Regions from separate parts of the Paradevosia tibetensis genome, predicted to be linked through region 1. Evidence: predicted binding sites of a transcription regulator. Region 1 holds the regulator's gene; the other holds the start of a gene.
The links. The regulator HrcA, encoded in region 1, represses chaperone genes, less so after heat shock. The targets are predictions, from matches to a motif close to GTTAGCACTCNCNNNNNGNGAGTGCTAAC.

Region 1 (4,290 bases):
GCACTTGGCCGCGCAGAACGGCCAGTGGATGTAGACCCCGAAGAGGTTGTTGAACCTATCCACGCTCAATGGCGCTCTCCACGAGCTTGGCGAACGCCTTGGCGCGGTGCGAGAGGCCGGCCTTGCCGTGCGACCATGAATGCTTGTCCTCGCTCGGCATCTCGCCGAACGTGATGTCGTAGCCCTCCGGCATGAAGACCGGATCGAACCCGAAGCCGAGATCGCCGCGCGGCGGCCAGACCAGGGTGCCCTCGACGGTTCCGACATAAAGGTCGTCGCGCCCGTCGGGAGCGGCGAGGCAGAGGGTGGCGTTGAACGAGCCATGGCGCTGGGCCGGGGTCGAGGCGCCCGCGGCCTGGAGCGCGTCTTCGACCCGGCGCATGCCGACCGAAAAGTCGCGGCCGCCATCGGGACGCACGCCCGCCCAGTTGGCGGTGTAGACGCCCGGCTTGCCCCCGATCGCATCGACGCAGAGCCCCGAATCGTCGGAAAGGGCGATGAACCCCGAGCTCCGCGCGGCGGCATGGGCCTTGATGCGGGCATTCTCGGCGAAGGTGGTGCCGGTTTCATCCGGTTCGGGCAGGTCGAGCTCGCCGGCCGAGACCAGGTCCAGATCGACGCCCAGACCCTCGAAAAGCTGGCGGAATTCGACGAGCTTGCCGGCGTTGTGGGTCGCCACAACCAGGCGATCGCCGGCCTTGAGGGTGATATTGGGAGCCATCAGATCTCCAGCGCCGTCTTCTGCAGCACGGTCAGTTCGGAAATGCCCTTCTCGGCCAGGCCCATGAGCATGTCGAGTTCCTGGCGGCTGAACGGGGTCTGCTCGGCCGTGCCCTGGATCTCGACGAACTTGCCCGAGCCGGTGAGGACGAAATTGGCGTCGGTCTCGGCTTCCACGTCCTCGAGATAGTCGAGGTCGAGCACCGGGGTGCCCCGGTAGATGCCGCAGGAGACCGCGGCGACGGTGTCGCGCAGCGGGTTGGCCTTGACCAGCTTGCGCTCGCTCATCCAGGCGATGGCATCGGCCAGCGCCACATAGGCGCCGGTGATCGAGGCGGTGCGGGTGCCGCCATCGGCCTCGAGCACGTCGCAGTCGATGGTGATCTGGTTTTCGCCAAGCGCGGCCATGTCGACCACGGCGCGCAGCGAGCGCCCGATGAGGCGTTGGATTTCCTGGGTGCGGCCGGACTGCTTGCCGGCAGTGGCTTCGCGCCGGGTACGGGTGCCGGTGGCACGCGGCAGCATGCCGTATTCGGCCGTGACCCAGCCCAGGCCCTGGCCACGCCGCCAGGAAGGCAGGGAGGTTTCGACCGAGGCGGTGACCAGTACGCGGGTCGAGCCGAATGCGACGAGGCAGGAACCTTCCGCCTTGGGCGCCACGTTGCGCTCGAGGGTCACGGCGCGCATTTCGCTGGAGTCGCGTCCGGAGGGGCGCATGGCAAATCACCTGGAAACTGGATCGTTAACCGCCTCTTAACCTTCATGGGCCCTAACCACAAGGTTGAGCGGCTTGGCGGGCCGCGGCTTTGCCCTTAAATGAGGAGAGATCGTTAACGCGGGAACGTCCCTTTGTCGTCGCGCATGCCCAAGCCCCCCGAAGAATTCCTCACCGCGCTCAATGCGCGCAGCCAGGACATCTTCAAGAAACTGGTCGAACGGTACCTGGAAACGGGCGAGCCGGTGGGGTCGCGCAATCTTTCGCGCATGCTGGACCTGTCGCTTTCGCCTGCCTCGGTCCGCAACGTGATGGCGGACCTCGAGGAGCTCGGCCTCATCGCGGCGCCCCACACCTCGGCGGGCCGCGCCCCCACCCAGCTCGGGCTGCGGTTCTTCGTGGATGCCATGCTCGAAGTGGGCGCGGTGGACGAGCGCGAGCGCAAGGAGATCTCCAAGCATATCGAGGGAAGCGCCCAGGCGGGGGGACTGGAAGACCTGCTGACCGAAGCCAGCCAGCTGCTCTCCGGGCTCAGCCATGGGGCAGGGGTGGTGATCGCCACCAAGTCGGACATGGTGCTCAAGCATATCGAGTTCGTTCGGCTCGATTCCTTCCGGGCGATGGCGGTGCTGGTGGGGCAGGACGGGCAGGTCGAGAACCGCATCGTGCCGCTGCCGCCCGGGCTCACCGCCTCGGCGCTGACGCAGGCGGGCAATTACCTCGCCAACCTCGTGGTCGGCCGGACCCTGCGCGAAGCACGCGCCGCACTCAAGCAGCAGCGGGCCGAGCAGATGTCGGAACTGGACGAATTGACACGCAAGCTGGTCGAGGAAGGCCTGGCGACGCTCTCGACCAATTCCGATTCCGTGCTGCCCACCGTCATCGTGCGCGGGCGCGCCAACCTCATCAACGCCACCATGGAATCGGACGACCTGACGCGCATGCGCCAGCTCTTCGATGAGCTGGAAAGCAAGGACGGGCTCATCGAGCTGCTCGGAGATGCCGAGACGGCGCAAGGGGTTCGCATCTTCATCGGCTCGGAGAACAAGCTGTTCTCGCTCTCGGGCTCCTCGGTGATCCTCTCGCCCTACAAGGACGCCAACGACAAGGTGGTGGGCGTGCTGGGCGTCATCGGGCCGACGCGATTGAACTATGCGCGCATCGTGCCCGTTGTGGACTATACGGCCAACGTCATCTCCACCATGATGGCGCGAAAGGCTCGCCAGGGTTGAAAAAATCCCGGGCTTGGCCGATATGCGGGTCAACCAATCAACCCAGATGCGGATATCGTAATGACCAGTGACGAAAACACGGCGTCCGGCGCGCCGGACGAACAGGCCAAGACCGAGAGCGCTGGGGCCACGACGCCTGAAGTCGATGTCTCCGAGGCGCTGCAGGCGGAAGTCGCCGACCTCAAGGACAAGCTGCTGCGCACGGTTGCCGACATGGAAAACCTGCGCAAACGCACCGAACGCGAGATCGCCGATACGCGGACCTATGCCATTGCCGGCTTTGCCCGCGACATGCTGACGGCCACCGATTCGCTCAGCCGCGCGCTCTCGAGCCTGCCGGCCGAAGCGCGCGAGACGGGCGACGCCACGCTCAAGACCCTCATCGAGGGCATCGAGATGACCGAGCGCGAGATGCAACGGCTCCTGGCCAAGCACGGCGTCAAGCCGATCGAGGCGGAAGGCCAGAAGTTCGATCCCCACAAGCACCAGGCCATGTTCGAGGTTCCCGACCCGACGCGCCCGGAAGGCACGGTGGTGCAGGTGGTGCAGGCGGGCTTCGCCATCGGCGATCGCGTGCTGCGTCCGGCCATGGTGGGCGTTGCCAAGGGCGGCGCCAAGCCGGTCAATGCCGGCGAGGCCCCCGAAGGCGGCGTCGACAAGAGCGCCTGATCCTGTCGTGAAAGCTGGCCGGGGCGATGGAATTCGCCCCGTCCGGCAGGCGGCTAGATGTCGCTTGCCCCGATGCGTCGCACGCCGGCGCTATCCATCTCGGCATAGGCCTGGGCCAGCGAGCCATCGGTATCGATGGCGCGGGTCAGGTCTTCCACTACCAGCGTTTCAAAGCCATTGGACGCCGCGTCGAGTGCGGTCCAGTTGACGCAGAAATCGGTGGCGAGGCCGACGACGAAGAGGCGCTGCAGCCCGCGCTCCCTCAGATAGCCGGCCAGGCCCGTATGGGTCTTGCGATCGGCTTCGCGAAATCCGGAATAGCTGTCGACCTCGTGATGGTAGCCCTTGCGCAGCACGAGCTGCGCCCGCTCGAGCAGCGGTTCGGAGACGATGCGGGCGCCGGGCGTACCCATCACGCAATGGTCGGGCCAGAGCACCTGGGGGCCGTAGTCGAGCTCGATGCGTTCGAATACCTTTCGCCCCTGGTGGGCGCTGGCAAAGGAGATGTGGCCGGGCGTATGCCAGTCCTGGGTCAGAAGGACATTGGCGAAGCGCTGGGCCAGGGCCTCGATGGGAGCGACGATCTCGGCGCCCCCGTTGACGGCGAGGCTGCCGCCGGGGAGGAAATCGACCTGCAGGTCCACAACGATCAGGGCGTCATCGGCCCGCAAGTCAAATCCCATCAGAGCGTCCCGTTGCCTGCCGGTGTTACTGCACCAGCGTCATGCATTCATCGTAGGTGAACTTGGCATTTTCGCCAGAGCCTTCAAGCTCGACCTTGATCTGCTCGACATAGGCGGCCTTGGCTGCCTCGAGCTTTTCGGGCGCCAGGTCGGGCAGCATGGCCGCGCCCTTCTCGATGAGCTTGCCGCCATTTTCGAGCATGGCCTTGGCAGCGTCCTCGTCTCCGCCTTCCTTGGCGAAGTTGGAGGCGAAGTTGAGGGCGTGGCCGCA
Region 2 (4,290 bases), 1.1 Mb from region 1:
GCCACCGCCTCGGCCACCTGCCGCACCACCGTGCCGAGCACGGAGATATCGGCCTCGAGGCCCGAAAGGCGCTTGCCGGCGTCGATATCGGAGAGGGCGTTGATGCGCTGGCTGAGCACCTGGCCCGCCTGGGCGTCGGTCGCCAGCAGGCGCGAGAGTTCCTCGATGGCGCGCTCGAGGCGCGCTTCGGAGCGGCGCCGCAACGTGCGCTCCATGTAAATGACCGCAAGTCCACCCAGGAGCAGCGCGAGCATAAGGGCTTCGACCGGCGAGAACGCCAGTCCGAAATAGGCCGTCGCAGCCACCGCAAAGGCTGCCAGGGCGATAAAAGTATAAACCAGCGCCTGCAACTGCCTCTTCCTGGCTCAGGTTAGTGATTCTGTTCCTAACTCAATACCACCCTCGCTGAATCGGCAAAAGCGAATGCCTTGATAAGGAAGACAAACGAATTGTTTACCCTGTTCATAAACAATCCGGGCAAAGCAAAAACGCCAGGCGAGGATAACGCCCATGCCGATGCGACCCGGACGAAGGTCCGACGCCGCTGCCACAATTCTCCTGATCGACCGAGACCCTGCCGCCGGGCGGGCGATGGCGGCCAACCTGGCGGGATGCCTGCTGGCCGAGCCGGTGATCGAGGAGTGCCGGAACGGACGTGCCGCGGCTGAAAAGCTGCGCGGGCGCGACTACGACATTGTCCTTATGGATCTTTCCAGCCTTGACGACCTGGCGCCCACGACCGAGGAAGCGGTCGCGCGGCTGGCCAAGATCGCCGAAGGCGCGCTGCTGATCGCCCTGTCGGGCGGCGCTTCGGTCTCGGCTGCAGTCGCCGCCATGCGCGCGGGCGCACATGATTTCGTGGCCAAGCCGATCTCCGGGACGGGCTTTGCGGCCCGAATCGGTGAACTCGCCCATCGGCACGGCAAGGCCCGTGCCTTGACCATCGATGCGCGTCCGGGCGCCATTACCGCCGATTTCGCCGGATTCGTGGGTGCATCCACCCAGATGCAATATGTCTACGAGCAGATCGGGCGCATCGCTCCGTCCTCGGCTCCGGTCTTCATCACCGGCGAAAGCGGCACCGGCAAGGAAGTGTGCGCCGAGGCGCTTCATTCCAAGGGCCCGCGCGCCGAGAGGCGTTTCGTCGCCGTCAACTGCGCCGCCATTCCGCGTGACCTGATGGAAACCGAGCTCTTCGGGGCCGCGCGCGGCGCCTATACCGGCTCGGTAGAAGACCGCAAGGGCGCGGCCGAACTGGCCGATGGCGGCACGCTCTTCCTCGACGAGATCGGGGAGATGGACCTTTCGCTCCAGAGCAAGCTGCTGCGTTTCCTGCAGACCGGGGCACTCACCCGCGTTAGCGAAGCCGATACGCGCCAGGTCGACGTGCGCGTCATCTGCGCCACCAATCGCAACCCGATGCAGATGATCACCGAAAAGCGCTTCCGCGAGGACCTTTTCTATCGCCTGCACGTGCTGCCCATCCACCTGCCCCCGCTGCGCCAGCGCCCGGCCGACATCATGGTGCTCGGCCAGCATTTCCTCGCCCGTTTTGCGCGCGAGGAGCACAAGCGATTCTCGGGCTTCTCTCCGGAAGCTGCCGACAGCCTCATCGCCCGCGAGTGGCCCGGCAACGTGCGCCAGCTCCAGAATCTCGTCCGCCGTCTGGTGGTGATGTTCGATGGCGGAGAGATTTCCGCCGAGATGGTGAGCGCCGCCGATATCGAATCGCGCAGCTATTCGCCCACGCCCATCGCCGAACCGGCACCCGCGCCGCGCCGCACGACGGTGCTGCCCATGTGGCAGCAGGAGCAGCGCATCATCGAGGACGCCATTCTCTCGTTCGGCGGCAACATCGCGCTGGCCGCCGCGGCGCTGGAGCTGAGCCCCTCGACCATTTACCGCAAGCGCCAGGCCTGGGCCGAGATGGCGGGAGCCAAAGGGGCCGCCTGAGTGCGGCCAACCCGCTCAAGGCATTGAATTAAATCTCAGGCGACCCGCGCGCCCGCCTTATTTCAGGCGGTTTGGCCTCGCATTTTCCGCGCCAATCCTCGATCAGACGACCAGGGAAACCATGGATTGGACATTGTTCGGCCTCGTGCCGATGATCTTCGGTAGCGCTCCTGTGGCGGATACACCCCGCGGGCTGATCGAGGAGATCTACAAGCCCCTCGTGGCCGGCGAGCACGAGGATATCGAGAAACACTTCTCGCCCCATCTGCAATCGCTCGTGGTGGCCAATCTGCAGGCCAATGCAGTGGACGGGAAAGGCACGCGCATCGATCCGGCAGCGCCCGATTTTGGTGCCTTCAATCCCTTCATCAATGGCGAGACGGGCACGCTCGAGAACCTGGCGGTCTCCGAGCCGGTGATCCAGGACGGCACGGCTGTCGCAATGGTGAGCTTTACCAATGCCAGCAAGCCGACGGTGCTGACCATCTCGATGGTCCAGGACGAGGGCGCCTGGAAGATCGACGACGTCGCTTCGGTCGGAGCCGGCGAGAAATGGCTCTATTCCTGGCTGCTGCAATACGATCCGTTCGGCCAGCAATAGCGCAGGCCCGGACTATCGCCCGGACCCTGTCTGCCCGGACCTACTTGGCCAGCCGCTCCTTGGCCTTCTTGGCCGTGGCGAAGGCCTTGTGCTCTTCGCCCAGCGCGGTGCCGGATTTGAGCACCTTGCCCTCGGCGTCCACGATTTCCCATTTCCACTGCGTGTTGAGACCCGCGCCGCCGGTGCGGCGGAGACGGATGTCGGAATTTTTTGCTTGTTCGCTCATGGCCCCTTATCTCCCATTCGCGGCGCACTGGAAACACCGGTTTCAAGCTCCCGTCACAATCCCGCGACCTTGACTCCCTAAAACCGCCCTCCTATATCCCCGGTCAGCTTGCTAGCACTCTCGATGCTGGAGTGCTAACAGGCTTCAGATTTGCATCACCGTAAGGTCTCAAAAGGAGCGAACATGAGCTTCCGTCCCCTGCACGACCGCGTGGTCGTCCGGCGCGTCGACAGCGAGGAAAAAACCGCTGGCGGCATCATCATCCCCGACACCGCCAAGGAAAAGCCCTCCGAGGGCATCATCGAGTCCGTTGGACCCGGTGCGCGCGACGAAAGCGGCAAGATCGTTGCCCTGGACGTCAAGGCCGGTGACCGCGTGCTCTTCGGCAAGTGGAGCGGCACCGAGGTCAAGATCGACGGCAAGGATCTGTTGATCATGAAGGAATCCGACATCCTGGGCATCATCGGCTAAGGCCGGACCCAGCCGTTCAACGCTTATTTTTGAGGAGCGCCAGACATGGCTGCCAAAGAAGTAAAATTCTCCACCGATGCCCGCGAGCGCATGCTGCGCGGCGTCAACACCCTCGCCAATGCGGTGAAGGTGACCCTCGGCCCCAAGGGTCGTAACGTCGTTATCGAAAAGTCGTTCGGCGCCCCGCGCATCACCAAGGACGGCGTCACCGTCGCCAAGGAAATCGAACTGGAAGACAAGTTCGAGAACCTGGGCGCCCAGCTCCTGCGCTCGGTTGCTTCCAAGACCAACGACATCGCCGGTGACGGCACCACCACGGCCACCGTTCTCGGCCAGGCCATCGTCGTCGAAGGCGTCAAGGCCGTCGCCGCTGGCTTCAACCCGATGGATCTGAAGCGCGGCATCGACATGGCCGTCGAGGAAGTCGTCGGCAGCCTCAAGGCCCAGGCCAAGAAGATCAATTCTTCGGCTGAAGTCGCCCAGGTCGGCACCATCTCGGCCAACGGCGAGTCCTCGATCGGCGACCAGATCGCCGAGGCCATGCAGAAGGTCGGCAACGAGGGTGTGATCACCGTCGAGGAAGCCAAGACCGCCGAGACCGAGCTCGAAGTCGTCGAAGGCATGCAGTTCGACCGCGGGTACCTCTCGCCCTACTTCGTGACCAACACCGAGAAGATGACCGCCGTCCTCGAAGACGCCGTGATCCTTCTCCACGAGAAGAAGCTCTCGAACCTGCAGACCATCCTGCCGCTGCTCGAAGCCGTCGTGCAGTCGCAGCGTCCGCTGCTGATCATCGCCGAAGACATCGAAGGCGAGGCTCTTGCAACTCTCGTCGTCAACCGTCTGCGCGGTGGCCTCAAGGTCGCTGCCGTCAAGGCCCCGGGCTTTGGTGACCGCCGCAAGGCCATGCTCGAAGACATCGCCATCCTCACCGGTGGCCAGGTGATCTCCGAAGATCTCGGCATCAAGCTCGAGAACGTGACCATCGACATGCTCGGCACCGCCAAGCGCGTCGAGATCACCAAGGAAAACACCACGA

Region 2: a site for HrcA is predicted at 2,891-2,919, ahead of FNA67_RS04725 (co-chaperone GroES). Genes of this name have one in related genera too.

Annotation. Positions count from the first base shown of each region.
Region 1 covers NZ_CP041690.1:4,320,116-4,324,405, reverse strand. Annotated here, with positions in the region: gene hemW (radical SAM family heme chaperone HemW) at 1-69, opposite strand, end outside; gene FNA67_RS22080 (non-canonical purine NTP pyrophosphatase) at 56-721, opposite strand; gene rph (ribonuclease PH) at 721-1,437, opposite strand; gene hrcA (heat-inducible transcriptional repressor HrcA) at 1,582-2,667, shown strand; gene grpE (nucleotide exchange factor GrpE) at 2,728-3,336, shown strand; gene FNA67_RS21230 (nicotinamidase) at 3,390-4,019, opposite strand; gene FNA67_RS21225 (hypothetical protein) at 4,045-4,290, opposite strand, start outside.
Region 2 covers NZ_CP041690.1:972,885-977,174, reverse strand. Annotated here, with positions in the region: gene FNA67_RS04745 (EAL domain-containing protein) at 1-350, opposite strand, end outside; gene FNA67_RS04740 (sigma-54 dependent transcriptional regulator) at 511-1,953, shown strand; gene FNA67_RS04735 (YqhG/Tai3 family protein) at 2,075-2,554, shown strand; gene FNA67_RS04730 (hypothetical protein) at 2,595-2,780, opposite strand; gene FNA67_RS04725 (co-chaperone GroES) at 2,964-3,251, shown strand; gene groL (chaperonin GroEL) at 3,297-4,290, shown strand, end outside.